Regions from separate parts of the Solibacillus sp. FSL W8-0474 genome, predicted to be linked through region 2. Evidence: riboswitches for the same ligand, from Rfam matches in the RefSeq annotation. Region 2 holds a riboswitch; each other region holds the start of a gene.

The links. Region 2 has a riboswitch for lysine ahead of NYE67_RS01320 (amino acid permease). Riboswitches for the same ligand answer to the same signal wherever they lie in the genome.
Region 1: it holds a riboswitch for lysine, as region 2 does, so the genes downstream of both, NYE67_RS14005 (aspartate kinase) here and NYE67_RS01320 (amino acid permease) in region 2, are expected to answer to the same signal.
Region 3: it holds a riboswitch for lysine, as region 2 does, so the genes downstream of both, NYE67_RS09395 (transporter substrate-binding domain-containing protein) here and NYE67_RS01320 (amino acid permease) in region 2, are expected to answer to the same signal.

The regions. Positions count from the first base shown of each region.
Region 1 is NZ_JBBOQJ010000001.1:2,758,438-2,769,042, forward strand. It holds gene NYE67_RS13970 (MarR family winged helix-turn-helix transcriptional regulator) at 1-170, opposite strand, end outside; gene NYE67_RS13975 (helix-turn-helix domain-containing protein) at 244-465, opposite strand; gene NYE67_RS13980 (acyl-CoA thioesterase) at 535-978, opposite strand; gene sdhB (succinate dehydrogenase iron-sulfur subunit) at 1,149-1,925, opposite strand; gene sdhA (succinate dehydrogenase flavoprotein subunit) at 1,942-3,687, opposite strand; gene NYE67_RS13995 (succinate dehydrogenase cytochrome b558 subunit) at 3,780-4,397, opposite strand; gene NYE67_RS14000 (YslB family protein) at 4,669-5,085, shown strand; gene NYE67_RS14005 (aspartate kinase) at 5,192-6,424, opposite strand; lysine riboswitch at 6,517-6,695, opposite strand; gene uvrC (excinuclease ABC subunit UvrC) at 6,730-8,520, opposite strand; gene trxA (thioredoxin) at 8,619-8,933, opposite strand; gene NYE67_RS14020 (electron transfer flavoprotein subunit alpha/FixB family protein) at 9,094-10,071, opposite strand; gene NYE67_RS14025 (electron transfer flavoprotein subunit beta/FixA family protein) at 10,130-10,605, opposite strand, start outside.
Region 2 is NZ_JBBOQJ010000001.1:255,775-266,379, forward strand. It holds gene NYE67_RS01280 (LLM class flavin-dependent oxidoreductase) at 1-389, opposite strand, end outside; gene NYE67_RS01285 (LysR family transcriptional regulator) at 575-832, opposite strand; gene NYE67_RS01290 (hypothetical protein) at 1,143-1,406, shown strand; gene NYE67_RS01295 (RtcB family protein) at 1,403-2,602, shown strand; gene NYE67_RS01300 (nitric oxide synthase oxygenase) at 2,758-3,813, shown strand; gene NYE67_RS01305 (restriction endonuclease) at 3,876-4,430, opposite strand; gene NYE67_RS01310 (CynX/NimT family MFS transporter) at 4,493-5,626, opposite strand; gene NYE67_RS01315 (IS1182 family transposase) at 5,951-7,405, shown strand; lysine riboswitch at 7,714-7,894, shown strand; gene NYE67_RS01320 (amino acid permease) at 7,988-9,445, shown strand; gene NYE67_RS01325 (RNA 2'-phosphotransferase) at 9,893-10,588, shown strand.
Region 3 is NZ_JBBOQJ010000001.1:1,920,600-1,931,204, reverse strand. It holds gene NYE67_RS09405 (2-oxoglutarate dehydrogenase E1 component) at 1-1,958, shown strand, start outside; gene odhB (2-oxoglutarate dehydrogenase complex dihydrolipoyllysine-residue succinyltransferase) at 2,054-3,313, shown strand; lysine riboswitch at 3,453-3,638, shown strand; gene NYE67_RS09395 (transporter substrate-binding domain-containing protein) at 3,756-4,586, shown strand; gene NYE67_RS09390 (amino acid ABC transporter permease) at 4,706-5,452, shown strand; gene NYE67_RS09385 (amino acid ABC transporter ATP-binding protein) at 5,456-6,190, shown strand; gene NYE67_RS09380 (DUF6501 family protein) at 6,538-6,735, shown strand; gene NYE67_RS09375 (toxic anion resistance protein) at 6,784-7,890, opposite strand; gene NYE67_RS09370 (5-bromo-4-chloroindolyl phosphate hydrolysis family protein) at 7,900-8,547, opposite strand; gene NYE67_RS09365 (DUF1033 family protein) at 8,869-9,159, shown strand; gene NYE67_RS09360 (cold-shock protein) at 9,370-9,570, shown strand; gene NYE67_RS09355 (hypothetical protein) at 10,316-10,605, shown strand, end outside.

The DNA of each region.
Region 1 (10,605 bases), 2.5 Mb from region 2:
GTCATATCACCAGATTCATGCAACCATTGCAATGCAATAAACTGCGGTGGGGTAATTGTATAATTGCTTAGTATTTCGCGACCTTTTTGTTTAATTAAGTGTGAAATATATCTTAATTCTTTTTCTAGGATTGCTACAGATTCAGAGCTATGTGTGCTGTGATCTTTCATCTACTCCATTCACTCCTCGATGCGTTTCATAGTTCTATTTTGAAGTTTTTTTTGTGAAATAGCAAGTCTTCAATCAGTATATTGACAATTCTTGAAGTCTTAACAGCTCCAGAATTGCTTGAGTACGACTTGATACACCCAGCTTTTGAATCGTATTGGAAATATGATTTCGAACAGTTTTCTCACTAATACCTAACTTTGCCGAGATTTCCCGAGTTGAATAGTCCTTTATTAAAAGCTCAAAAATTTCGCGTTCTCTTTTTGTTAACAGCGAACGATGCTGCGGACGATTCATTTTGCAACACCCTCCTATCTTCTTCCTTGTACATTATGTCGAATATACAAAGCAGGTGAGGGCATTTAACTATTTCCCGAGCAATAATTTTTTTTGGTCCTCTAATAAAGGGACACCTTTCCCCGTATTATGATTCAATTGTACAAGCGTTCCACGTGCTGTGTAGCATATTTCATCTTTTTTATTCGTCACCATATAATGCAAATCAAGTGATGATGTGCCGATTGATGCCGTTTTAACGAAAATTGTCAATTCCTCATCAAAAAACACTTCCTTCAAATAATCACATTGAATATCTGCTACTACAAACATACTTGTATCATCTGATCCTTCTATGAAATTAAAACCCATTGCTTTAAAGTACTCAATTCTTGCATACTCTAAATATGCAAACACTTTCGTATTATTTACATGACCATACATGTCTGTTTCCGAAAAGCGGACACGTACTTTTGTCGAAAAAGAAAATCCAGCCATCCACTCTTTCACATCTTGAATATATGTAGCTCGCATAAAAACATCCCCCTTTTTAAATAAATCATCATCCCCTGATAATGAATATGCATTCATTATAGCATAATTTGTAATTTCGTTTAAATACGAGAGCACGATAAAAGGAGTTATTCATACAGAAGTAAAAAAAAAGACTCCCACCAAAGCGGGAGTCTTTTAAATCTATTAGATTAGTCAACCATATGGTCAGAACCGAAGAAGTTCTTGAACATTTGAACTGTTGTTGCACGGTTAAGTGCAGCGATAGATGTTGTTAAAGGAATTCCTTTTGGACAAGCAGCTACACAGTTTTGAGAGTTACCACAGTTTGCAAGACCACCGTCGCCCATAATTGCTGCTAAACGCTCGTCTTTATTCATTGCACCAGTTGGGTGAGTGTTGAATAAACGAACTTGTGATAATGGTGCTGGACCCATGAATGAAGCTTTTTCAGACACGTTTGGACATGCTTCCATACAAACACCACAAGTCATACATTTAGATAGCTCATATGCCCATTGACGTTTACGCTCAGGCATACGTGGACCTTCACCTAAATCATAAGTACCATCGATTGGTACCCATGCTTTAACTTTCTTAAGTGCATTGAACATGCGCTCACGGTCTACTTGTAAGTCACGTACAACTGGGAAAGTTTTCATTGGCTCTAGGCGAATTGGTTGAGTTAATTTATCTACTAATGCTGAACAAGATTGTTGTGGACGTCCGTTAATAACCATTGAACATGCACCACAAACTTCTTCTAAACAGTTCATATCCCAAGTTACCGGTGTCGTTTTTTGACCGTCAGCAGTAACAGGGTATTTTTGAATATGCATTAGCGCAGAGATAACGTTCATACCTGGACGGTAAGGAACTTCAAACTTTTCAACGCGTGTAGCACCGTTCTCACTATCTTGACGAACGATTTCTAACTTAACTGTTCTTTCAGTATTTACTGTTTCCATTTTTTAGTTCCCCTTTCTACGCTGAGTAGTCGCGTTTACGTGGTGGAATTAACGAAACGTCTACTTCTGCATAAGAAATAATTGGTTCGCCCGTTGCAGGGTCGAACTTCGCCATAGTTGTTTTTAAGAAGTTTTCATCATCACGTTCTGGGAATTCTGGCTTATAGTGAGCACCACGAGATTCGTTACGTAATAATGCACCCTTAGTCATAACTTTAGCTAAATATAGCATGTTCTTTAACTGACGAGTGAAGTGGGCACCTTGATTCGACCATTTTTGAGTGTCGTTAATGTTGATGTTTTCCCAACGCTCTTGTAGCTCAGTTAATTTCGCATAAGTTTCTTCTAATTTTGCGTTCACACGTACAACAGTCATGTTGTCAGTCATCCACTCACCTAGCTCTTTATGAAGTAAGTAAGCGTTTTCTGTACCATCCATGTTTAAGATAGCTTCCCATTTTTCTGTTTCTTCTTGTACGCGGCGAGTGTAGATTTCTTCTGGTAAATCTTCAGCATGCTTTTGAAGTCCTTTAATGTACTTCACAGCATTTGGTCCCGCAACCATACCACCGTAAATTGCTGATAATAGTGAGTTAGCACCTAAACGGTTTGCACCGTGTTGTGAGTAATCACATTCACCCGCAGCAAATAATCCAGGGATTTCAGTCATTTGGTCATAGTCGACCCATAATCCACCCATTGAATAGTGAACTGCCGGGAAGATTTTCATCGGTAATTTACGTGGGTCATCCCCTACGAATTTCTCGTAGATTTCAATGATACCACCTAATTTAATATCTAATTCATGTGGATCTTTGTGGGATAGGTCTAAGTATACCATGTTTTCGCCATTAATACCCAGTTTTTGATTTACACACACATCAAAAATCTCACGTGTTGCGATATCACGTGGTACTAAGTTACCGTAAGCAGGGTATTTTTCTTCTAGGAAGTACCATGGCTTACCGTCTTTATAAGTCCAAACACGTCCACCTTCACCACGAGCAGATTCTGACATTAGACGGTTTTTGTCATCGCCAGGAATTGCAGTTGGGTGAATTTGAATCATCTCACCATTTGAATATGTTGCACCTTGTTGATAAACAATCGATGCAGCAGAACCTGTGTTAATAACAGAGTTCGTTGTTTTACCGAAGATAATACCAGGTCCACCAGTAGCCATAATAACTGCATCACCACGGAATGAACGGATTTCTTCGCTTTTTAGATCTTGTGCTACGATACCACGGCAAACGCCTTCATCATCAAGCACAGCACCAAGGAATTCCCAGTGCTCATATTTTGTAACTAAACCAGCAACTTCTTGTGCACGAACTTGCTCATCTAGTGCGTATAATAATTGTTGACCTGTTGTAGCACCTGAGAATGCTGTACGGTGCATTAACGTACCGCCGAAACGACGGAAATCAAGTAAACCTTCTGGCGTACGGTTGAACATTACACCCATACGGTCCATTAAGTGGATAATTCCAGGGGCTGCATCACACATACCCTTAACTGGTGGTTGGTTCGCTAAGAAGTCTCCACCGTAAACTGTATCGTCAAAGTGGATCCATGGAGAATCCCCTTCACCTTTTGTATTTACTGCTCCGTTAATTCCGCCTTGTGCACATACAGAGTGTGAACGTTTTACTGGAACTAACGAGAATAATTCAACTGCAGTACCAACTTCAGCTGCTTTAATCGTAGCCATTAAGCCTGCTAAACCGCCACCAACGACGATTACTTTACTCTTTGCCATGATTATTTCTCACTCCTCATCAATTGCTAATTACTTTTACTCATAATTCATCTGAACTGTCTTAATAACTGTATATTAGTGGTCAAGTTAAACTAAACAGCGAATGAAATGATAGCTGCAACACCTATGATTGCTAAAATTACGAAGAATAATAACGTAACATAAGTTGTAATCTGTTGAGATTTTTTAGACTGTGTAATACCCCAGCTCACTAAGAATGACCATAGACCGTTCGCTAAGTGGAATGCTGCTGATACGATACCGACAATATAGAATGCCAACATTAATGGGTTATCTACGATTTCTACCATCATATCAAAGTTAACTTCAGCGCCAAATGCTTTTTGAACACGCGTTTGGAAAATGTGCCATGCAATGAAGATTACAAGGAAGATTCCTGTGAAACGTTGTAAAGCAAACATCCAGTTACGGAATGTGCTGAAACGGCCCGTATTGTGTGTAGATGTAAATGCAATAAACACACCATAGAATCCGTGGAACATTAATGGAATATAAATAATAATCCATTCCATTGCTAACAATAACGAGTGCGGAACTAATTCCATCATACCTGTTGCGTTATTGTAAACCTCTTCACCACCAACTGCAGTGAAGTTCAAAGACAAGTGGAACACCAAGAACAACCCGACAGGAACTACACCTAATAACGAGTGTAAGCGGCGCCATAAAAATTCACGATCTTTCGACAAAACTGTTACCCCCCTTAGTACTTGAAATACACAAGTGCAACGCCTCAAATTTGTAAACGTTGTGTTATTGACTGCGCATTTCATCATGGTACAATATTATGACATGTCCATTGTACTCTCAACAGATACTAGCGTCAAGGTAACGAGGGATATTTTATAATCATTTTAAAGACGGATTTTTGCTATTTTAAGTCCAGTTTTTTCTACTTATAACTATTTTCTTCCTGAAAGAATGAAAATTATAAGAAAATTTATGAAAGAGGTTTTTAATATGGAGGGGTACAAAATGAAAACGATTCCAAGTTTTGGATATGAAATCCTTCGCGATCATCTTCTACCATCGATTTTAGGTAAGCATGAGGAAGATGTTTTATATTGGGCAGGGAAAGAACTAGCACGTAAATTTCCGCTATTTTCCATGGATGAGCTTCCTTCATTTTTCGGGGAGGCCGGCTGGGGTCAGTTAATTTTGGAGAAAGAAATAAAGGATGAACTTCATTACATACTTATGACGACCGAGGAAATGTCGATTAATATTGAGCAGCGCTGTTTTCGTTTAGAAGCAGGCTTTTTGGCTGAGCAAAAGCAAAAACAACTTGGCTATTTAACAGAATGCTATGAAGAAAAAATTGAAAAGAAGAATTACGTCAAATTCATTTTAAAGTGGGATTTAAAAGAGAAGATTTGAGCGCAAATAAAAACTGCTGCTTTATAAAAGCTAGCAGTTTTTAGTTTTTTTAACATAGAAAAATAGTTATATCATTCTTGATTAGCACTAGTAATGGCTCTCCACTTTAAGAAGCGGGAACTTCCTTCATTGCTATATTAAATTCCTCATGCAAAGCATTTGCAGCGCGCACCATTTCTTCTTGTGGCACGACGACAGACACTTTTATTTCAGATGTGCTAACCATTTTAACCGGAATATGTTCACGTCCCAGACGCGCAAACATACGTGCTGCGACTCCAGGGTTTGAAGCCATTGCTGATCCAATAATCGATACTTTAGCCAACCCGATTTCAAAATCTGCAAAACTAAATCCAAGTGACAATTTACTCGACTCTAATACACGTAAAGCATCAGCAAATTCTTCTTTTGAAATTGTAAAAGAAATTGTAGGCTTAATCCCGTCAATAACTGCCTGCACAATAATATCAACATTAATATCATTTTCCGCTAAAACACTAAATACTTCGGCTAATGACGCTGTTTCATATGAATCATATCCGATCGTTAAACGAATAATATCAGATTCATATGCCACCCCGCGCACAAGTAAATTTTTTTCCATGTCTACATCCCCTTTTATTAATGTACCTTCTACGTCCTCGGTAGCTGAGCGTACAACGATTGGCATATTGTAATTTTTTGCAAGCTCAACTGCTCGAGGATGCAAAATTTTAGTACCTAAATTGGAAAACTCCAACATTTCATCATATGAAATTACAGATAATTTCGTAGCATCTTCCACAAGCTGCGGATCTGCAGTATAAATGCCTTCTACCGTTGAATAAATATCAACACGTTCCGCATTTAAAGCAATGGCTAATGCAACGGCGGAAGTTTCAGAACCGCCTTTCCCTAAAGTCGAAATGTTGTGTGTGTCTGTTATTCCTTGGAATCCTGAGACAACAACGATCTCTCCTAGATCAAAATGTTTTTCAAAACGCTTATTATCTATAGAATCAATTCGGGCATTTCCATATTTTTCATTTGTTTGAATACCTGCCTGCCAACCGGCAAGTGACACTGCTTTTCCCCCATGCTCCTGAATTGCTAAAGCAAGAAGGGCGCTTGTTATCTGCGCTCCCGTAGAGATTAATGCATCCATTTCACGCTTCGACGGTTCATGAGTAATTTCCGCGGCAAATTGCCGTAAATTTTGACGAATGGACGTCATCGAAGAAACGACAACGACTAAGTTTATGCCACGACCTTGCTCTTTTATCACCTTTTTTGCTACCTGTACTATTTTTTCTGTTGTTGCCAACATTGGTCCACCAAACTTTACTACAACTGTCTGCAATGTCTTCCACCCCTTATATTTTTCCATCAAAAAAGCGACCTTCCATATGTTCATGGAAAGTCGCCGTCAATACAAATAAAGGTTTATATGTTTTTCAGGATAGCTCTCCAGAACATAAAGTTCTGACAATCTTACATTTCTTAAATGCAAAACCAGCAAAATACGTGAACAATACGTATTTCACTTCGGCAGAATCTCCTTTCAAATGCTGTCGCCGGAATTGTTCTTCCTCGAGCAATTTACTCTTAAATACTGCACCTCTATCGTTTATTAACTATTGAATTGTCTTTTATAGTAACATAACATTATTCTTTATTCAATGATGCTTCGTGAAAGTGACGATAAATTACTTCTGCCAATTTGGCGGGAACACCGGCTTCTTGCAATTGTAACTCTGTTGCTTCCCGAATTTTTTTTACCGATCCAAAATGCTTCATAAGTTGCTGTTTACGTTTCGGTCCTATACCCGGAATGCCATCAAGTACGGATGTAATTGCATTCGTCTGATGTTGCTGACGCAGAAATGTAATGGCAAATCGGTGTACCTCATCTTGTATACGTTGCAATAAGTAAAAACCATCACTTGTCCGTTTTAAAGGTACAACTTCTGGTGGAGCGCCAAATAACAGTTGGGATGTGTTATGCTTATCGTCTTTTGCAAGACCTGCTATTGGAATCATTAATCCTAGCTCATCTTCTATTACTTCTCTTGCAACCTCCATTTGTCCTTTTCCTCCATCGATTAGGATTAAGTCCGGTAATGGCAAGCTTTCTCGTAATACCCGTGTATAACGGCGCCGAATGACTTCTTGCATCGCCCCATAGTCATCATGTTTTGCGGCTTCTCGTGTTTTATATTTCCGGTATTCCTTTTTTGCAGGCTTCCCGTCTACAAACACAACCATTGCAGAAACAGGATCAGCACCATGCATATGACTATTATCAAATGCTTCGATACGAAGTGGTAATGGAATTTGCATAGCTTCGGCAAGTGCTTCACAAGCTCCTACTGTACGTTCTTCCTGACGCTCAATTAACTGGAATTTTCCGTGTATTGCAATATTGGCATTTTTCATAGCTAAATCGACCAGCTCTTTTTTTGTACCGCGCTTTGGTGTCTGCACCTTTACGTTTAAAAGCTTTTGCAAAATCGTACCATCAATCGTCTTTGGTACAAAAATCTCTTTCGGCAGTAAATGATGTGGTTGCTCGTAAAACCGTCCGACAAATGTTAAAAATTCTTCTTCTGCCTCGTTATATATAGGGAAAATCGATACATCTCGTTCAATTAATTTTCCTTGCCGCACAAAAAATACTTGTACACACATCCACCCTTTTTCGACTGCATAGCCAAATACATCCCGATTGCTTAAATCATCCGATACGATTTTTTGCTTTTGCATAACCTGCTCGATATGTGCAATTAAATCCCGGAATTCCTTCGCCCGTTCAAATTCCAGCTTTTCGGCTGCATCGAGCATTTTTCGCTGAAGATCTTTCTGAATTTCTTCGACACCACCGTTTAAAAACTTTGAAATTTCACCAATCATTTCATCATATACTTGTTTTTCAATTTCTTTTACACAAGGTGCTAAGCATTGCCCTAAATGATAATACAGGCATACTTGATTTGGCAGATGTGTACATTTACGAAGTGGATATAAACGATCAAGCAATTTCCGCGTTTCATTGGCTGCATACGCGTTTGGATAAGGTCCAAAATATTTTGCCTTATCCTTTTTTACTTTCCTTGTCGTTATTATTCGAGGGTAACGTTCATTCGTTATTTTTATATAAGGGTATGTTTTATCATCTGTTAGCTTTACATTATATTTCGGATCATGTAATTTGATCAAATTCAGTTCGAGTATAAGCGCTTCGAGATCACTTGAAGTTACAATATATTCAAAGTCCTCTATTTCACTGACTAATCTGGCTGTTTTACCATCATGACTTCCCGTAAAATACGAACGCACTCGGTTTTTTAACACTTTTGCCTTGCCGACATATATAATCGTCCCTTGACGGTCTTTCATAATATAGCAGCCGGATTCATTCGGTAATATTTCTAGCTTTGCTTTAATATTTGCATTCATATTCTCACCTATTGGATATGTCATTCACTTTATTTTAACTGATAGTCCCATAAGAAAAAAGCCGTACACCTTATTAGGCATACGGCTTTGCAATTTAATTATTTGTTGTCGTTAATAAAGTCGATTAAAGCTTCTTTTGGCATGAAGCCAGCAGTTTTTGCTTTTAATTCACCATCAACAAATAATAATAATGATGGGATTGACATGATTTGATAATCAGCAGCAGTGCCTTGGTTGTTATCTACGTCAACTTTTACGATTTTTACTTCGTTACCGATTTCTGCATCTAATTCTTCAAGAACTGGAGCAATCATTTTACATGGTCCGCACCATGCTGCCCAAAAGTCTACTAAAACTGTGCCGTTTGAAATTTCCTGTGGGAAAGTTTGATCTGTACCGTGTACAATTGCCATAATAAAATAGCCTCCTTAAATAACATCTGGTTGTAGTATAACATGTTTTGCCATTTAAAAAGTAGTAAAATGCTTGGGAATATAAATGTATGACATTTCTACGTAGTTTTTCGGATTTTTCACATAAAAAGCTCCCCTCAAAAAGAGGGAAGCTTATACATTATGCGTTTACTTTAAGCGCTTTAAACTCTTCGATTAACATTGGTACTACTTCAAATAAATCGCCTACAATACCATAGTCCGCTACTTTGAAAATGTTTGCTTCCGGATCTTTGTTAATGGCAACGATTACTTTTGAATTCGACATACCAGCCATATGTTGGATAGCACCGGAAATACCAGCTGCAATATAAAGGTCCGGTGTTACAACTTTACCAGTTTGACCGATTTGTAATGAGTAATCACAATATTCCGCGTCACATGCACCACGAGAGGCACCTACTGCACCTCCTAGTAAATTAGCAAGCTCTTTTAATGGCTCGAATCCTTCTTCAGATTTTACCCCACGGCCACCAGCTACTACTACTTTTGCTTCTGAAAGGTCAACACCTTCAGTTGATTTACGCACAACTTCCTTAATGATTGTACGTAAATTTGTAATATCAACGGATACCGAAGATATTTCACCAGAACGAGAACCATCTTTCTCTAAAGGTGCGATGTTGTTCGGACGGATTGTCGCAAAGATTACGCCGTCTTTAATTTTTACTTTCTCAAATGCTTTACCAGAATAGATTGGACGGATGAATACTGTATCATCGCCAGACCCTTCAATATCTGTTACATCCGAAATTAAACCGGATTGTAAGCGAGAGGCAATTTTTGGTGATAAGTCTTTACCTAAAGATGTATGACCGAAGACAATTGCTTCTGGGCTTTCTTGTTCAACAACCGCTAAAATAGCTTGGCTGTAGCCGTCTGATGTATAATTTTTTAAGTGTGGATGCTCAACTGTAATTACGCGGCTTGCACCATAGGCAACTAGCTCTTGAGCTAAATCCGTTACTGAATCCCCTACTAATAATCCTACTACTTCTCCACCGTCAGCGATTTGTGAACCTGCTGCGATTGCTTCAAATGTAACGTTACGTAAGCTCCCTTCTCGAACCTCACCTAACACTAAAACTTTCTTTGTCATAAAATATCCCTCCATTACCATCTTCGTAAAAATTTTCGTTTCTCAAGTTGATATTCTATTAGATTACTTTTGCTTCACTATGAAGTAAGTTTACTAATTCTTTTACCTGCGCTGAAAGATCCCCTTCTAATACACGACCAGCTGCTTTTTGTGGCGGCAAGTAAATTTCAACTGTTTCTACTTTTACTTCAACATCGTCTTCATCGATATCTAAATCATCTAACTCCAACTCTTCAAGCGGCTTTTTCTTCGCTTTCATAATGCCTGGTAAAGATGGGTAACGTGGCTCATTTAACCCTTGTTGAGCTGTTACTAATAATGGTAAAGATGTTTCTAATACTTCAGAGTCACCTTCAATATCTCGGACAATTTTAACATTTGTCCCATCAATTTCTAAGTTTGTAACAGTTGTTACGTAATTAATTCCAAGTAAATCTGCAAGACGAGGACCTACTTGCCCTGAACCACCATCAATTGCAACGTTACCAGCTAAAATTAAATCTGCTTCTTTATCTTTTAAATATTCCGATAGAA
Region 2 (10,605 bases):
TCAAGTGGGGTAGTAACTACATTCCAGCCAGCACGACCGTTACTAATTAAATCAAGTGAGGCAAGCTGTCGGGCTACATTGAAAGGTTCACTATAAGACGTTGAAATTGTTCCAACTAAACCAACATGATTTGTAACTGCAGCAAGTGCCGATAAAATAGTTACCGGTTCAAAACGATTTAAGAAATGTGGAATGGATTTATCATTTATGAATAGCCCATCTGCAATAAAGACAACATCAAACTTTCCTTTTTCTGCAATTTGAGCTTGTTGAGTATAAAATTGTAGGTCAACACTTTGCTTTGGATTTACTTCAGGATGCCGCCAGCTTGAAATATGGCCTCCTACACCATGTATCATTGCACCGAAATGTACTTGTTTCTTCACCATGACGCCATCTCCTTTAATTCCTATTGAATTACTTGTAATTGATGAATGAATCGTAACATTATTCAGACAATTAATACAAGGGGGGTACTGATAGAAAAATCCTATCAGTAAATAGGAACACACAGAGGTATGGAGGAATTTTTAGGCCAATATAAAAACACCATTTAAGAAATGATGTTAAAAAGTTAAAGTTTCTGAATTTCTGTTTGGCTTTTACGGTAAAGTGAAACAATTTCTCGGGCATAAGGTAAAAAGTGCTTTCCTTCTTTTGATAAGCTTAAACTACGTCCAGAACGAATAAACAATTTCACATTTAGACTTTCTTCAAGTGATTTGATACGTGCTGAAATAGTAGGTTGTGAAAGAAACAATACATTCGCAGCTTTATGGACACTTTTGTACTCCACTACGTATATAAAAGATTCAATATGATCAATATTCAAATTTACCCGCCCCCTTTTTATAAAGTCTATAAGAATAGTGGGTTTATTGGCAAGGGTATAATTGAGTATTCTGAACTTTATGCTGGGATCAGCTATACTTTCTCGCTTCATAGTTGCTAAAAACCCTCTGAAACTTTCTAATATCAGTGCTCGAACGTCTAAAATGTGCTCCGAAACTTCTAATATCGCTCAATTACTTCGAATAAAATAAACAGGTAAAATTTTCCTCACCATTAAAGTTTAACGAAACTTATTCCTCTCTCAGCACGTAAATACTACCAAATGTTTCATAAAAAGGGGGGTTGATGTCTTGAAACGTAAATTTATGTTCGCATCACTAGGTGCGCTGCTTCTATTTATTCTTTATACGCTAGCTCAATTTATTTATGGTATCATTCAAACTTTTTTATACCGGCCTCAATTTGCGCCGGATGATTTCGTATTACAATCTGAAGTCGCATTCGGTTTCATTGTACAGAGGTCACCGCTCATGTTAATCGGAATTTATATGCTACTAACACTTCTATTATTTGCTCTACTGATGTTGAAAAAAGAAAGGCGTGAACAGAATTGATCGAAGTTACCGGGAAATTTACGAACGCAAAAATATATACAAATACACCGCAGGAAACAGCGATCGAGCAAATTAATGAGCTCGTCAATCAATCGTTTATGGAAGGAACGAAAGTACGCATTATGCCTGATTACCATGCAGGGAAAGGCTGTGTGATCGGTACAACGATACTGCTGAAGAAACATGTCGTTCCGAATTTGGTCGGGGTCGATGTTGGATGTGGTGTACTTGTTTCTGAAATTGGTTCAGGAGCAGTGGACTTTAACAAGCTCGATGCAACGATTAGACGTTTCGTTCCAAGTGGCAATGTAATTCATGATGATACGCCAGAAAGTCATGAGCTTTTTGCAAACGAAAATTTTATCGCACGCGGCTTACAAAATGACTATACGAACCGATCTCTTGGTACATTAGGCGGCGGCAATCACTTTATTGAGCTGGCAAAAGATGATGAAGGTATCTATTATTTACTAATTCACACAGGTTCTCGTTATGTCGGGGCGAAAGTAGCAAACTGGCATCAAAAGCGTGCATTTGAATCATTGCAGCGTGAAGATTTAACAGAAAAAATTAAAGCTTTAAAAGAAGTAGGACAGGAAAAAGAAATTCAAAAAATGATAGAGGCGTATAAGAAGGAAAACCCCTTTGTCCCAAAAGATTTAGCTTATTTGGTTGGGGATCAATTCGATGATTACATTGCCGACATGAAATTGGCACAGCGTTTTGCACATGAAAACCGTATTCAAATTGCAAAAACGATTGCTAATCATATGAAGTGGGAGTTTGCAGAGCAGTTTGATTCTGTACACAATTATATAGATACCGATGCAATGATTTTACGTAAAGGGGCAGTACGTGCTGCAAAGGATGAAAAGCTCGTCATCCCAATGAATATGCGAGATGGCTCGTTAATTTGTATCGGTAAAGGCAATGCGGACTGGAATGAATCCGCCCCACATGGAGCAGGTCGTATTTATTCAAGAACTGCGGCAATGAAAAATTTATCAATGGATGATTTCAAGGAAACGATGAAAGGCATTTGGACAACTTCTGTCAGTGAGGAAACATTGGATGAAGCACCAATGGCCTACAAGCCAATGCAGGAAATCGTGGAGCAAATCGATGAAACCGTATCGATTCAAAAGCATGTGATCCCCGTTTATAATTTCAAGGCGAGTGACAAGTGGAAGAAGTAAGAGACAAGGTATGCATAAAAATGTGCATATCTTTTTATTTCCCCTGTTTATGAACACTTTTAGTCATGTATGAAAAATACATGTTTTAATCAGCTGTTGTTTCGTTGAGTTTCCTTATTTTAAGCGCCAAAATGAAGGAATAGGGAGATGAAACGATGACAACGACAACGAAGGAATTACAAGAACGAATTGAATTTCTCACTTTATATAAACAAGAAACGAAGCAATCGGATGACTGGCTAAAGTTACGTATAGAAGAAGCAAAGTATCCGGCGTTTATTTTAACGACTGAGGAACTTACTTATGGTGCACGAGTTGCATGGCGCAACAGCAATAAATGTATCGGGCGGCTTTTTTGGAATAGCTTAACTGTTTTTGATCAGCGTGAATTGCTAAAGGAAGACGAAATATACGAAGCACTTGTGAACCATATTGAATTTGCCACAAACAACGGCAAAATTCGGCCAGCCATTACTTTATTTGACCCGAACCGTGTACGGATTTGGAATCATCAGCTCATTCGCTATGCAGGGTATGAAACAGAGGAAGGGATTATTGGGGATTCCACGTCTGTAGAATTCACGAAAATCTGCGAAGGTCTTGGGTGGAAAGGTGATCGGACAAATTATGATGTATTGCCGCTTGTCGTTCAAGTAGATAACCGTGAGCCGATTTACTATGATTTGCCTAAAGAGATCGTGCTTGAAGTGCCAATTACCCATCCCGACTATGATTTTTCAAAATTAAACATGCAGTGGTATGCAGTCCCAATCATTTCAAGCATGCGTTTTAACATTGCAGGAGAAGACTACCAAGCTGCACCGTTCAATGGCTGGTATATGGGGACAGAAATCGGTGCTCGCAATTTGGCTGATACGTACCGATATAATTTCCTGCCAAAAATTGCTGAGGCAATGGGGTTGGATACATCACTAAATGCTACTCTTTGGAAAGACCGTGCACTCGTGGAATTAAATGTCGCGGTACTTCATTCTTATAAAAATGCCGGAGTGAGTATAGTTGATCACCATACAGCAGCACAGCAGTTTCAACTTTTCAGCCAGCAAGAAAAAACAAACGGCCGTGATGTAACAGGAAACTGGGTATGGCTTATCCCACCATTATCACCGGCAACAACGGACATTTATCATGAGCCGATTGCTAATACAATCAAAAAGCCAAATTACTTTTATCAATTGCAACCATATTAATGGAGCGGCACTACACAAAAAGGGTTATGTTCAAAATCAAATTAACTCTGAACACAACCCTTTTATCTTTTATTTAAGATGATTTGAATTAATTCATCACGATCGATTAAATAAACATCATTAATATCTGCAAGTTTTTCGGCCTGCCGGGTAAAATGGCTATTCGTTACAACCCATGCTTCTGTTGCCTCATACATTTTCACCGCACCGATAATCTCCTGGACAGCCTTTACGCCGACCGTACTGGAATAGCGTTTTGCCTGCACAGCAATGATGTCTTTCCCATCCTTCAAAATGAGATCCGCCCCGTAATCACCACTCGTTGCGGTATAGCGCACTTTAAAGCCGCGGCGTTTAAATAGTTCACCTAAAAACTTTTCAAAATCTTCACCGCTCATTTGGTCGACTTCCCGAATACCGGACTTCCGTAACTTTCTTATTTTTCGTGTTTTCAGCCAAATTATAAAACCAATATAGAGTACAAAATAAGTGATAATTCCTATACCCATACCTTCTAAAGTTTTCGTTACATTAAAACCAACTGCAGCAGCTAATACAATGAAAAATAACGGTATAATCGGCAACCGTTTTTTATTTCGTTTTCGTTTTTTACGCAATAGTTCAGTACTCCTTTTATTTACTCACTTTTATTATAGCATAAAAGGGTACGTATGTTTGGTTAGACTGTTTGATTCTTTGCGCTTATAAATGAAGCAAAAAATAGCAAAACTGAAATTAAAATAAATAACAGAAGCGGCATGGACCAACTATTCGTCAAATCATGTACATAACCGAATAGAACAGGTCCGACTGCTGCAACTAAATAGCCGATTGATTGCGCAAATCCGGAGAGCTCCGCTGCATCGTATGCAGTTTCTGTACGCAGTGAAAACAGCATTAATACTAAACCGAATGAAGCGCCGCCTGCAAAACCTAAAAAGATCATCCATAAAATCGCGAGGCTTGTCCATTCCATCCACACTCCCGTAAAGCCAATTAAATAGCAAATCGTAAAGAAAATGACGATCGGACGCTGTGAAATGAGCTTCCCTGCAATAATTGGAATAACAAACGTCATTGGAATTTGTGCAAATTGCATAACAGACACCATCCAACCAGCAGCGGTAGCATCCAAACCTTGACTAACAAAAATTTCGGGCAGCCATGCAGAGGAGCAGTAGAATAAAAATGACTGGAAGCCCATTGCGCCTGCAACTGCCCAGGCGAGTGGTGATTTCCACATTTGCGTTTTCATTGTCTGTGAGGTCGACATTTGCAAGTCCACTTTAGGTGTTCGCAAAATCGGTATCCATATAATTAATGTCAGAACACCTAAAACAATCGAAAAGCCTAATGCTATTTGCCAGCCTGCATTTGTGGCAATCGGAAAACTAAAACCAGCAGCAAATCCGGAGGAAATATTCATCGATACGGAATACACCCCGGTTAACAGGCCGATATGCAGGGGGAATTTCCATTTGAAATAGCTCGGAATAAGAACATTTCCAAAAGCGATGGCAATCCCTATAAGAATTGTTCCTCCAATCAGAAGTACTGTTTCACCTACAGAACGTAGTAATATTCCGGTACAAAGTAAAAAAACTGAATAAAATAAAGTCCATTCCATTCCCCATTTACGTGCAATGCGCGGTGCAAATGGCGAAACAATAGCAAACGCGACTAACGGAATAGTTGTTAAAAATCCTGCAAGCACGTTTGAAATGCCGAGGCCATCCCGGATAAAGGAAATAATCGGGCCTACTACAGTGATTGGTGTACGTAAAGTAGTAGCGAATAGGAATACAGCAACCATAAAAAAGAGAAGTGGTTTATTCGAGGGCACTGAAAAAGTCCTTTAGCCACAAGTTAGAGAGTACAGGAACGAAAATTCGTTCCTGTACTCTCTTTTTCTTCGATGCCGTTGATTTCCATTCCGGCGGACGCGTTTCGCGGGCACGGCTCCAGCCTTCTCCCTCGCTTCGCTCAGTCCGGGTGCTTCCGCACGTGCTGTTCCCGCAGAAGTCGCCGCCTCCATTCCAATCAACTGGTACTACTCTCGTCACTAAAAGGGTTTTCCCCTCGTATAATCTCCCAAATTTCCTGTATAATTGAAGGACTAATAAAAGGTGGTGCGACCATGATTTCTAAACAAGAAACATTGAATTTAAGTCCTTATATGGCGTTGTACGATTTAATCATTCCAAAAGACAATATGCTTCGACAAATCAATGAACTCGTGGATTTTTCATTTATCGTAGAAGAACTTCAGTCAAAATACTGTTTAGATAATGGCCGTAACGCAATTCCACCGATTCGCATGTTTAAATATTTACTCTTAAAAGCGATTCACGACCTGTCGGATGCCGACCTTGTCGAGCGTTCGAAATACGACATGTCCTTTAAATATTTTTTAGACATGACCCCAGAAGAAGATGTCATTGATTCAAGTTCGCTGACAAAATTCCGTCGACTTCGTCTTCAAGATATGAATCTATTAGATTTACTGATTCAGAAAACCGTTGAAATTGCCTTAGAAAAAGGACTTCTACTCAGTAAAATGGTTATCGTTGACGCAACTCATACAAAAGCTCGTTATAATCAAAAATCGCCAAAAGAATTTTTACAAGAAAAGTCGAAAAATGTGAGAAAAGCCGTGTATCAACTCGACGAAAACATGGTTGGAAAATTCCCTGAGAAGCCTACGTCAAATGAGGTCACAGAAGAATTAGATTACTGTCGTCAAGTAGTTGAAGTAGTGGAAACGCAGTCAAAGATTGCACAAATCCCGGCGGTGAAAGAAAAATTAAATGTTTTAAAAGAAGTGATTGATGATTATGAAGCCCATCTAAGCTATTCAAATGATCCGGATGCACGCCTTGGTCATAAGTCAGCAGATACGTCTTTCTTTGGTTATAAAACACATATTGCGATGAGCGATGAACGAATTATTACAGCAGCGGTTGTGACGACAGGTGAAAAAAGCGATGGTCATTATCTTCAAGAATTAGTCGAGAAAAGTCGAGAAACAGGTATGGAAATTGAAACGGTTATTGGAGATACAGCTTATTCAGGAAAAGATAATTTAGCGTATATGAAATCAGAAAAACTTCAGTTAGTTTCGAAGCTACATCCCCTTATTACTAATGGTCGTGGACAGCGAAAAGTTGAATTTGATTTCAATAAAGATGCAGGGATGTTTGTTTGTCCAGCAGGGCACATGGCATCGAACAGAAGACGGACAGGTAAGAAAAGCGTGAATCAAAGTTTAACGTTTTATTTCGATATTGAGAAATGTAAAGTTTGTCCGATGCGAGAGGGCTGTTATACTGAAGGTGCAAAAAGTAAAACATATAGCGTCACAATTCAATCGACTACCCATCAAGAACAAGCAGCGTTCCAAGAAACAGAGGAATTTAAAGCACTCGCTAAAAATCGGTATAAAATTGAAGCAAAAAATAATGAATTAAAGAATCCCCACGGCTTTAAAACAGCAAAATCGGCGGGGTTATTTGGCATGGAAGTTCAAGGAGCCACAACCATCTTTGTGGTCAATCTAAAACGAATACTGAAGCTAATGAGCGAAAAGGAATAAATAGAGACGAAGAAAAGAGGCATTTTCCATTCAAAATCGAATGAAAAATGCCTCTTTTATGTTGAAAAACGAAACCGTTCTAAAAAACGAAGGTTTTTCAGTGCCCTCGGTTTATTCGATAGTATTTTTTTGCTGTTTTGGTCTATTTTTTGTTCATTCATTAATGAGGCTCCTTTCCCTGCAACAGCGCCAAATAAATAGTAAGAATAATCTTAAAAAACTGAAAAATATCAACGCATTGCTATCAAAAAAATATTATGTTAGACTAATAATCATTATTTCAATTAAATATATTACCTCATGTAAATGTATGGGGTAGAGGTCGCAATCATTATGATTAGTATAGCGGAGATTGAGAAGAATCTGTGAAGCTTTATGAAAGGAATGATTGCCGAAGTGTTATTTTTCTTCTTAAATATAACGCTGGGGCTGTCTCCGATAAGGAACAGAACTGTCACATGTGTAAGCATGTGTTGAGCTATCTTTCAAGTTTGATGAGGTGTAATTATAACCATCACAAAAACTTGTGGTGGTTTTATTTTTACACTTCGCCAAACAAAACAAAAAGGGAGTTTTATAATCGTGAGTGAAATTAAAATAGATCAGCTCGGTAATAAAAACGAGTTAAAAAGAGGATTAAAAAGCCGCCATGTTACGATGATCTCGTTAGGCGGAACAATTGGTACAGGCCTATTTTTAGCATCAGGTGGGGCCATCGCACAGGCAGGTCCTGGTGGGGCATTGCTCGCATATGCATTAATCGGGGTTATGGTGTATTTCCTAATGACATCATTAGGTGAAATGGCTGCTTATATGCCGACATCTGGTTCGTTTAGTACGTATGCAACGAAATTTGTAGACCCGGCATTAGGGTTTGCGCTTGGTTGGAACTATTGGTACAACTGGGCAATTACGATTGCAGCGGAAATTGCGGCTGTGTCATTAATTATGAAATACTGGTTCCCGGACAGTTCATCGATTGTATGGACAATTTTATTTATCGTAGTCGTTTTATCATTTAACTTAGCATCGGTAAAAGCTTTTGGTGAAGCAGAATACTGGTTTGCGATGATCAAAGTCGCAACGGTAATTGTATTTATTATTGTCAGCTTTTTAATGATTTTCGGCATATTAGGCGGGAATGATCCGGTCGGCTTCACGAATTTCTTTGCGGGAGATGCCCCGTTTAATGGCGGTTTCCTAGCTCTATTCGGTATTTTCCTTGCAGCTGGATTCTCATTCCAAGGTACGGAAATGCTAGGGGTAACGGCAGGGGAAACAGATGATCCAGCTAAAAATATTCCAAAAGCTGTACGTTCAGTATTCTGGCGTATATTACTGTTTTACATTTTCGCGATCGGCGCAATTGGGTTACTTATTCCGTATACCGATTCACGCCTTTTATCAGAAGACATTGCGACAAGTCCATTTACATTAGTATTTGAAAACCTAGGTGTCGCGTTTGCAGCCTCTGTTATGAATGCGATTATTTTAACAGCAATGCTTTCTGCAGGGAACTCAGGTCTTTATGCAGCAAGTCGTATGCTTTATCAATTAGCAGTAGACGGAAAAGCACCGAAACTGTTCATGAAAGTAACGACGCGCGGCATTCCGATGTATGCCTTGCTTGCTACATTAGCAGTAGGTTCACTAGCATTTTTAGCTTCTTTCTTTGGCGATGGTGTCGTATATATTTGGTTACTAAATGCTTCAGGTATGTCCGGCTTTATTGCTTGGCTCGGTATTGCAATCAGTCATTACCGCTTCCGTCGCGCTTATGTCGCACAAGGAAAGTCATTGAGCGATTTACCTTATGTATCAAGATTCTTCCCATTCGGTCCACTGTTTGCCTTCGCACTATGTATGATTGTCGTGTTAGGTCAAAACTATATGGCCTTTATGGGTGGGACAATTGACTGGTACGGAGTAGTTGTTTCCTACATCGGCTTGCCATTATTTGCATCATTATGGATTTTCTATAAAGTTAAACATAAAACAAAGATGGTTCCTTTAATGGAATGTGATTTATCAAATAAATAGTAATTAAAACGTAATGTTAGCGTCAGCTTTCATTGCGTTTTTTTGTGGAGTGAATGGGGCTTGTGCTGTTTATATAGTTTTGAACGTGGATATTAAGTTGTGCAAAGTGGCGAATATGTAAGGGAGAGTGGCTAATAAGTGAAGTCAGGTGTCTAAAATGTCCATGAAGGTGGCGAATATATATAATTGAATGTCTATTAACGCAGATAAAGTGTCGATTAACATTCCCAGCCACTTCAGAAGATTTACATTTAAGAACGCTGTGACGAATAAGTCTTAAAGAGTGTCTATTAAAACAAACTAAGCGGCGAATATAATTTCGAGTGCCCTTCAGCATAACTTTTATACTTTAAAAGAAAGGAATGGTATTATAGAAGAAATGAAAATCTCTATCTATGGTACTTGATCTTATCAAAAATAGAATAGACTTATAAGGAAGTGTTAGGAATGCCTATTTCAGCAGGTTTATATAAAAAAATACATCAATGGATAATGGGTGAAGATGGGAAAACTGTAGCGTTTCGCCCGTTTTTAACAAATGGAAATCCATACAAATCAAGAATTTTTCTAATCAGCACAAACGCAGTACCCTTTTTTAAAGTAGAAGATAGAAGTGAGCAGATTTTTGCAGAGTCATTAGTGAATAGAGACTTGTTTCAGGAGCTTTATTTTAGTGAAATAAAGGGAGCCCCCCGTGAATTTAAAGGGTCTTTACAGTTTGAAGCATGGCTGAAAAAGCAGTACAATGAGTCGCTTCTTTATACTTCATTAAATACGTATCAACTAGATTCGGCGGACCATGCAAAAAGTGCGAAAAAAGAAGGTGCCGCAAATTTTGAACGAGGTAAAACAATTTTCAAAGAAGTTTTGGAAGAGTTTCAGCCGGAAATCATTATTTTGCAAGGGACAGCTGCATTCAATCAATTTAAAACTTTATACGCAGATAATCTCGCTATTTACAATGCGAATGAGTTAAAAGTGCAAGTTTTGGAGGAAACGGGTCCGTTTGCTGAGATGGATTATGGAAATGGAAAGAAGGCCTACATTTTTGTTGCGCGGAGTATGGGTTCTTTCGGAGCTGAGGGCAAAAATTTCGAACGATTCAAAGGAAATTTAGCCAAGAATATATTGGTAAATGCCTAAAGCCGAACATTCTCTAT
Region 3 (10,605 bases), 1.7 Mb from region 2:
TACAAATTACTAAAGGCTGGACTGGTGACGTTAAGTATCACATGGGTGCATCTTACACACATGATTCTGGCTTGAATGTGAAATTAGCATACAATCCTTCTCACTTAGAAGTAGGTAACCCGCTTGTAATCGGTTCTGTGCGCGCTGCACAAGATGATACTTCTAAACCGGGCGTTGCTAAGCATGATCCATCTTCTGCAATGGGTATTATTCTTCACGGTGATGCAGCATTTGCAGGTCAAGGGATTGTAACTGAAGGCTTTAACTTCTCTCAAACAGCTGGCTTTAAAACTGGTGGTACTGTACAGATTATCGCGAACAACATGATCGGTTTCACAACTGAATTACATGATTCTCGTTCATCAAACTACTCATCAGATCCAGCAAAAGGCTATGATATTCCTGTAATCCATGTGAATGCAGATAGCCCTGAAACAGTAGCAGCTGTAGGTCGTTTTGTAGCGGCATACCGTGCTAAGTTTAAAAAAGATATCGTAATCGACTTGATTGGTTACCGTCGCTACGGTCATAATGAAACAGATGATCCGACAGTAACAAACCCTGAAACATATAAATTAGTAGCAAAACATGAGCCAATCCGAGCATTATATGGTGCACAGCTAGCTGAAGCAGGTATTTTATCTGCAGATGAAGTTAAGGCATTGGATACAAGCATTTATGCAGAAATGCAAGCTGCCTATGACCATGTTAAGGCAATGGCAGAAAAAGACGAACATACATCTATTGAAATGCCTGAAGAGTTAAAAGTTGAATTCCCTGAAATTGACACGAAAGTCGATGCAGAGCGTTTAGCTAAAGTGAATGAAGACCTACTTGTATTTGGTGACGGTTTCGAACCACAAAACAAATTAGGTAAAATTTTAGCAAAACGTCGTGATGCATTTACTGAAGGTAAAATTGACTGGGGTCATGCTGAGACATTAGCATATGCAACAATTACACAAGACGGCACACCGGTTCGTTTTACTGGTCAAGATGCACAACGTGGTACTTTCTCTCAACGTCACTTAGTATTACATGACAAAAACAATGGTGCTGAATTTACACCATTACACCATGTTGAAGGTGCAAATGCTTCATTCACAGTTTACAACTCACCACTTACAGAAGCGGGTGTTGTAGGGTTTGAATATGGTTATAATTTAGAAAACGAAAACGTACTATCTGTATGGGAAGCACAATTCGGTGACTTTGCAAACATGGCACAAGTAATGTTTGATAACTTCATCTCAAGTGCTCGTTCTAAATGGGGTCAAAAATCTGGTTTCGTACTTTTATTACCACATGGTTATGAAGGTCAAGGTCCAGAGCACTCATCTAGCCGTATGGAACGTTTCCTACAATTATCAGCTGAAAATAACTGGTTCGTAGCAAACTGCTCTAACGCAGGTAACTACTACCACTTATTACGTCGTCAAGCTGCATTATTAGGTACTGAAGGTGTACGTCCATTAGTAGTGGTTTCTCCAAAATCATTATTACGTCACCCATTAGCTGCAGCGACTGCTGAACAACTTGCAACTGGTCGTTTCCAGGAAGTAATTGAACAGCCAGGTTTAGGTAAAAATGCTGAAGCTGTAGAAAAAGTAGTACTTGGTACAGGTAAAGTAATGATTGATTTAGCAGAGCGTGTAAAAGATGGTGAAGGTTTTGACCACTTACACATCGTTCGTGTTGAACAAGTTTACCCATTCCCAGCACAACAAGTGAAAGATATTATCGCTCGTTTCCCAAATGTGAAAGAAATTGTTTGGGTACAGGAAGAACCAAAAAACCAAGGTACATGGACTTATGTTCTTGAAACTTTATATGAAATTGCTGAAGGCAAAAAAGTTCGCTATGTAGGTCGTCCTGCAATGAGCTCAACTTCTGAAGGTGATGGCGATTCACATAAAGCAGCTCAAGCGAAATTAGTTAACGAAGCACTTGAAAAATAATATAATCGATTGATTGATACCGAGCTACTTCTATACAAGGTAGGGGTAGCTTGCTATACAATAACTGTATAGCGTAATAAAAGGAGGATATGAACGTGGCTGAAATTAAAGTCCCTGAATTAGCAGAATCAATTACTGAAGGCACAATTGCCCAGTGGGTTAAAAAAGTTGGAGATCGCGTAGAAAAAGGCGAATTCATCGTAGAATTAGAAACAGATAAAGTAAACGCTGAAATCATCTCTGAAGAAGCAGGCGTATTAACTCAAATTTTAGCTGAAGAAGGCGATACTGTATTAGTAGGACAAGTAATCGCAGTAGTTGAAGCTGGCGAAGGCGCAGCTCCAGCACCTGCAGCAAAAGAGGAAGCACCAGCTCCTGCTGCACCTGCAAAAGAAGAAGCTCCTAAAGCAGCAGCAGCTCCAGCTCCAGTAGCAGTTGAAGAAACTTCAGGTGAGCGAGTAATTGCTTCACCAGCAGCTCGTAAATTAGCTCGTGAAAAAGGCATTGACTTAGCAGCGATCTCTCCAGTAGATCCTCAAGGTCGTGTACGTGTTCAAGATGTAGCAGCTCATGGCACAGCGCCTGCAGCACCTGCACAAGCAACTGCAGCTCCAGTTGGAAATGGTCCAATGATCTTCACTCCAGCAGGTGACACTGATCGTGTAACTGTTGAAAAAATGAGCCGTCGTCGTCAAACAATTGCAAAACGTTTATTAGAAGTTAAACAATCAACTGCAATGTTAACTACGTTCAACGAAATCGACATGACTAACATCATGGCTTTACGTAAACGCAAACAAGAACAATTCGTGAAAGCAAATGACATTAAATTAGGTTTCATGTCATTCTTCACAAAAGCAGTAGTTGCAGCACTTAAAAAATATCCATACGTTAATGCTCAAATTAACGGTGACGAAATTCACTTAAACAACTTCTTCGATATCGGTATCGCTGTATCAACTGAAGAAGGTTTAGTAGTACCAGTAGTTCGTGATGCTAACGCTAAGAACTTTGCTGAAATCGAGAAAAACATCGCTGAATTAGCTGGTAAAGCACGCGACAAAAAATTAGGCTTAAACGACATGGCTGGTGGATCATTCACTATCACTAACGGTGGTGTATTCGGTTCATTAATGTCTACACCAATCATGAATGGTACTCAAGCTGGTATTTTAGGTATGCACTCTATCGTTAACCGTCCAGTAGCTGTTAACGGTGAAGTTCAAATTCGCCCAATGATGTATGTAGCATTATCTTACGACCACCGTATTATCGATGGTAAAGATTCTGTTGGCTTCTTAAAAACAGTTAAAGAAATGATCGAAAACCCAGAAGATTTATTATTAAATTCATAATTAAAACATTGAAAGCTAATTCGTAATGTATATTGCGAATTAGCTTTTTTCCTTTAAATTTCAGAAAAATGAGTGTTGACGGAAAAGTTAGAATAATGTTAAACTTAAACTATTAATTTAATAACAAAACCTCACAGCTTAGTGAGGTAGAGGTGCGGTATTTAATAGTTTTGTATGGAGTCATTGAGCTGACAGTGAAGTATAAAAGAAGGAAATATCGCCGAAGTGTTGTTATAGCTCGATTTAACAGCGCTGGGTCTGTAATAAATAATTGCAGGACTGTCTCAATCTTCTTCCCGGATGATTGAGGTGTGCTATCTCATATTGGGAACTGTAGAGGATTTGGGCTAATCGTGAATGTAAACGACCTAAGGATATCCTTTTTGGTCGTTTTTTTTCATTTCTAAAAGCCTGAAATACATTTATTAAGGGGAGAGTTAACTTGAAAAAGAAATTATTAATGGTCATTACCGCAATGATGACAATATTTGTACTTGCAGCATGTGGTACAGATGATGAAAAATCAACTGGTTCTGACAAGAAAGTATTAAAGGTTGGTATGGAAGCTGGTTATGCACCGTTTAACTGGTCGCAAAAAGGCGATTCAAACGGTGGCGTACCGATTGATGGTTCGAAAGAATATGCAGCAGGCTATGATGTAGAAATCGCAAAAAAGATTGCTGAAGGCTTGGATATGGAATTGAAAATTGTAAAAACGGACTGGGATGGTTTAATTCCTTCTCTACAATCTGGAGCAATTGATTTAGTAATTGCAGGTATGTCGCCAATGCCTGATCGTATGGAAGCAATAGATTTCACAGAAAACTATTATACAAGTGATTATGTAATCGTAGTAAAAGAAGATGGTCCATATGCGAATGCAACAGCATTAGCTGATTTTTCAGGTGCAAAAATTACAGGTCAGCAATCGACGACACACTATGACGTAATCGATCAAATCGAAGGTGTAAATAAGCAGGTTGCAGCAACTGACTTTGGTGCAATGCGTGTCCAATTACAATCAGGTGCAATCGATGGCTACGTTTCTGAACGTCCGGAAGGGATTTCTGCTGAGATGGCATTAAACAACATAAAGTATATCGTTCCAGAACCAAACTTCGAAGCAGATGAAGCGTCAACAGCTGTAGCAGTAGGGTTGAAAAAGGGATCTGATTTACGTGAACAAATTAACAAAGTATTGGCTGAAATTTCGGAAGAAGAGCGTCAACAATTAATGGAAGACGCAATTGCAAATCAACCAGCAGCACAATAATCGTGTTGCAATTATTTTTTATGAAGGTTGTCTTGCCGGCAAACGGGAGACAACCTTTTTCTATTATCATTACCCAATACATATAGAGTATTAATAAGAAAGAATTGGAGGACAAGACTATGGCATTTTTGGAATCATCATGGAACTTGTTTACGAATAACTGGGATTTATTCGTACGTGGAGCTTGGACTGCACTTCTATTAGCGATTATCGGAACAATTTGTGGAACACTTATCGGATTTTTTATCGGTATTATGCATACGATTCCACAACGTAAAAGAAATATAAAAACGATTATTTTGAAAGTATTTAACTTTATTTTAACTTCATATGTTGAGATTTTCAGAGGGACCCCAATGATGGTACAGGCGATGGTTGTGTTTTATGGTCTCGTTTACTTAGGGATTGATATTGACCGTTTTTTAGCAGCTTCTGTTGTTATAACTTTAAACACAGGGGCATATATGGCTGAATATGTACGAGGTGGTATTGTATCAATCGATAAAGGGCAATTTGAGGCAGCTCAGGCGATTGGCATGAATCATCTTCAAACGATGTTACATATTGTCATTCCACAAGTAGCGCGCAATATATTACCTGCTACAGGCAACCAGTTCGTTATGAATATAAAAGATTCTTCCGTATTAAGTGTTATTTCCGTCGTGGAACTATTTTTCACTGCGAACTCAATAGCCGGAAGCAACTATAAATATATCGAAGCATTCTTTATTGCAACGGTATTGTACTTCATTATGACATTTACCGTAACAAGGTTCTTATTACTGTTTGAGAAGAAGATGGATGGACCTGCTTCCTATAAAGTGGAGCTCATTACAGGCAATAAGCTAGAAAAGGATGGTAAATAAAATATGACAGTTGTAATTGACATTAACCATTTAAATAAAAAATTCGGTGACCATGAAGTATTAAAAGATGTTAACTTCCAGGTGAATAAAGGGGAAGTTGTCACATTAATCGGATCTTCTGGTTCTGGGAAATCGACATTGTTACGATGCATTAACTTGCTCGAAACGCCTACAGCCGGAGAAATCATATATAACGGAGAAAATATATTAAATGATGGACACCATATAGAAAAGTACCGTACACATTTAGGAATGGTCTTTCAACAGTTTAATTTATTCAATAACTTAGACGTACTTAATAACTGCGTAGTCGGACAAATAAAAGTGTTGAAGCGTTCAAAAGAAGAGGCACAGCAAAATGCGATGAAGTACCTGGAGCTTGTTGGTATGAGTGCCTATAAAAACGCAAAGCCAAAGCATTTATCTGGTGGCCAAAAACAACGTGTTGCTATAGCACGTGCTTTAGCGATGGATCCGGATGTAATGTTATTTGATGAACCGACTTCTGCACTCGATCCGGAGATGGTAGGGGAAGTATTGAAAGTAATGCGTCATCTCGCTGATCAGGGAAATACAATGCTGATTGTAACGCATGAAATGGAATTTGCAAAAGAAGTATCAGACCGCATCGTCTTTATGGATAAAGGGGTCATTGTAGAAGAAGGGTCACCGGAAGCAATACTTGTAAATCCAAGTCATGAACGGACGAAGGAATTTTTAAAGCGTACGTTGCGTTAAAAATAGTAATTCATCTATAAAAATAGTTTATTAGCAAAAAACAAGGAGGTTTCCGGATAACTTAATCCGGAACACACCCTTGTTTTTCTTTTGCCTAGCTTTACTTTCTTGAATTCCATTCACTAATAAGTATAAAGACAACGGCAAATGCAATTGCTATTGCAAAAAACCACATTGGAACACTACCAAATGCCATAAATTCCACCTCTGAATGTGAGTTTAACATGTACTATTGTTTCTATCAATTATTGGCGCTTACCGTTTTTTATACGATCGAGGCTTTCCTATAGCGGTAAAATCATATAAAATAGAAGAGTATAGATATTTGTTAAAAGTGAGGGAACAGCATGCTACATTTAAAATGGAAAGATGCACCTACGATTCGTACAGTAAAATGTGTACATACGGATGCATCAAAGTATTTAGTATCAAATGTATTAACAGTAGGCAAGGAATATGAAGTGAAGAATGAGACGGAAGAATTCATCTTTGTTATTGATAACACAGGTGAAGTTGGCGGATTCTACAAAGAGTATTTTGCTTAAAAATAATGGGTACGTAAAAGGCTATAATGTCTTTTACGTACCCGTTTTTTATTTTTGCTCTAAAATAATATGTTCGATCTCATGGCGCTTTTCATCTGTTTTCACGTGCATACGCAACGTGTCTTCGATATCATGCAATAGTTGAAGCTGAGTTTGTTTAAAGCGGTCAACATCGTTATGTGATAGTGCAGGACGTTTTGCTGCTTTACTGGAAGCTTCGAGCATCTTACCGTTTTTGCGCATTAATTGCTCTGATGCATTCATCAGACGTTCCTGTGATTGCATAGCGCGACGCTGGTTGTTCATATTCAATAACATGGCTATTTGGGACTGCCATAGAGGAATAGTCGTCATAATAGAGCTTTGAATCTTTTCGATTAACAGTTGATTTGTTTGTTGGATCATACGGATTTGGGGAGCATATTGGATGGAAACTTCCCGCGAAAGCTCTAAATCATACATACGGCGGTCAATCCATTCAATTTGCATTTCCAAATCTTTCAGTTCATGCTGTTTAAAAGGGTTTTGACCTTCTACTACCTCTTGTTGAAGGGCAGGCAATACAACATCCCTCATATGCTGTTTTTTTACTTCAAGAGTCGCAATATAAATATTGATTTCTTGAAAGTATTCCTCATTCATTGCATATAATTTATTTAAAAACTGGTAATCGTTCAGTAGGGCACTTTGATTATATTCTAATTGAATACTTAATCGGTCTATTCTTTTACTTAATTTATTATAATGAGTCATAATTTCCTGAATAGACTGCTTGGAACGGTTAAATAACTTTGCAAAAAAACCTTTTTCCTGCTCGATCAAAGCATCCGGATCTATCATTTCTAAATGCTGCATTAAATCCGATAATACTTCACCCACTTTTCGGACATCTTTTCGCTGGATGTATTGCAACATTTGGGAAGTAAATTTCTTTAATGCTTCCTGTGCGGGCAGACCAAATGCAAGAACATCTTCATATTGTTTTGGTTCCAAATTTTGCGCTAGTTGTAATACCCTTTGCTTCATTTGATTTGATAATGATGCGAAAAGCGGTGAGGCTGCATTGTTCGCAACGTTCACCGCAAATTGTTCTTTACTTACTTGTAAGTCTGTATTCTCACTTGTTGTAAAGGCATCAAATGGATTATTCGTCATATTCATTTGTTACTCACCGCCGATTTTTAATCGATCTTTACGTTTTTCATTCGACATTTTAGCAAAGTCAAGTTCGATTTTTAAGTTTTCGATATCTGAAGATAAAGCACTCTTCAAATCGGATTCCATCGTTATTTGAAGCTCCTTTAATGTTTTTCGCGTATCTTCCAGAGCTAAATGTACATCCGTACCAGGAACCTGCTCCTTTGTTAATAATGTATATTTATCCGACAGCTCAACAGCTGAAGGTAAATGTGCATAAAAGAAATCTTCTACTGCATAAAACTTTTGGGGATTAGTCTGAACAATATTGATTATGCGTTTTGATAATTTAGACATTTCATTTATTTGTTTAAATGAGCGTACAGAACGTACACGGATATACTGCTGATTCAATGCCTGAATATGTGCACGGGCCTGTTTAATTTGTGCTTCAATTAAATTGTATTCGGATTTTGACAGCCCCAGCTTTTTACTTTGAGTAGTTTTCTGAATGCCCAATGTCACCTTATTGCTAATGAGATAGGCACCTACTCCAAGAGGTAGTGCAAGCATCGTCGCTATACCCGATAAATTTACAAAAGTAAGCGTTAGAGCAGTTGAGAAGACTAAAAAGTTTATTAAGTGTCTTGTAAGAAAATTTATAGGACCAAGCATTTTCGTACCTCCTTTACTCGATACTATTGATACGTTTGAAACGATAAAAAGTTTCAGACTTTAATTCTTTCACAAATAAAAAAAAGAAAGTCTTTTTCTAATCGTATCAAGTTTTTGTTCAAATAACAAAGTAAAATGTTTGAAAACGATAAAAGCTGCTAAGGAATATTGTGTGAGGTTCTTTAAAAATTCAATCATCCCATTTTAATAAATTTATACTATTACTTGTCGTATCAATTGCAGTATCATATGAAAATATCGATTATTAGACATATTCATGTTCTCTGTATAGAATGGTCTTATAAAGAAAGGAAAATGTTTATGTATCAAATTATATATATGAAAGCAGATTATGAGCCTTGGTGGCAATTTGACGGGTGGGAAGAACATATTGTATCTGTTGAAAAATTTGAGACAGAACAACAATTCCTAATAGCATTTAATCAGTTACTTGCACAATTCCGCGAAAAATATGAGTTTGAAGCATACAAAAATGACCGCTTTTATGCATTTTGGTCTGAAGAAGAATGTGAGTTCTGTGAAGCATGTGATGAAGATAATCAAATTTATCACGGTATTATAATATTAACTCCTGAGGTAATTTCTACTTAAATCAAAATTTTTATAATTTAAATAATTCTAATTGACAGGAAATAACGCCGAATATATACTGTATTTAACAATTGAAATGTTTGACCGAATACAATGGATTCACATATTACAAACAGTAATCGAGTTAGTTGATCGGTGCTCTTGTAATGTGTGTTTTTTTATTTTTTGGGACATTTAAATTGTTAACTTTTATTTTCGGAGGTATACAATATGAAACAAGGTACAGTAAAATGGTTTAATTCAGAAAAAGGTTTTGGCTTTATTGAAGTAGAAGGGGAAAATGATGTATTCGTACATTTCTCTGCTATTCAAGGTGACGGTTTCAAAACATTAGACGAAGGTCAACAAGTGGAATTCGACGTTGTAGATGGCAACCGCGGACCACAAGCAGAGAACGTTACAAAACTATAATCTTGAAAATCCTAAGCTGCGTATCAATTGATACGCAGCTTTTTTATGTGTTTAGCATATTTTTACATATAATGTTATAATTTGGTTTATCGCTATAATTAGGGGTAACAAAATTGAAAAAATAATATTTTCTAATTTAGCCCGTACTGCTGCGATAAAGGTGTGTTAGGCGGCTTCAAGGATATTGAATTGCATAATGAGGTAAATAGAGGAAGGTATTTCCGTTATTTTGAAAATAATATAAAAATCAGTAAGAATAAGGGAAGAAATTTCCGTTATTGACCTAAAAAACATGAAATTTTGAGCTTTTATTTAAAATAACGGTAAAACGTTCCCTTATTTATTCCAAAATGAACAACATCATTTAAATAACGGTAAAATATTCCGTTATTGAAAACTAATGCTTTGATAGCAAATTAGTTTTTTCAGTAAAAATAAGGTGCTTTCTATCTGATAAAGCGTTGGTCGGACGCTTCAGCACTTTTGTTCTAATATTTTAAACGAGGGCAATGTGCCTCGGAAACTGCGATAAATGCAGTGCTAAAAACACATATTACGTAGTTTTAGCACTGTTTTGCCGTAGTCTATTATCTTCCTCCTGTTATGGTGATGAATTTATAATTTGGAAAAACGAAAATGAAGGGATGAGTTATCAATACGAAATTTTAATGAAGTCAATATAAAAAATACCTCATTAATAAAGTGGATAGCGATTGTTATATTTATCATTGCCGGTGTGTTCGGAATGTCTTATTGGCAAAAACAAACTAAAGAAACAAACGAGCAAAAGAACACCCTTGCGGACAGTGGGGATAATTTTAGACCGATAAGCGAGATCTACTTAAAAATTCACCAGTATGAGCTATTTTACCGAGATCATCGAATGCAATCGAAAGAAGCTGTAACATTTTATGCGTTAAATGATGCAATAAATAAATATGCTCTGATCGATTATTTGCAGCAACAAAATATCACCTTAAGTGATGAAAAGCGTCAATTACAACGAGAACTTTTAGAAGAACAACTTACGAAGGA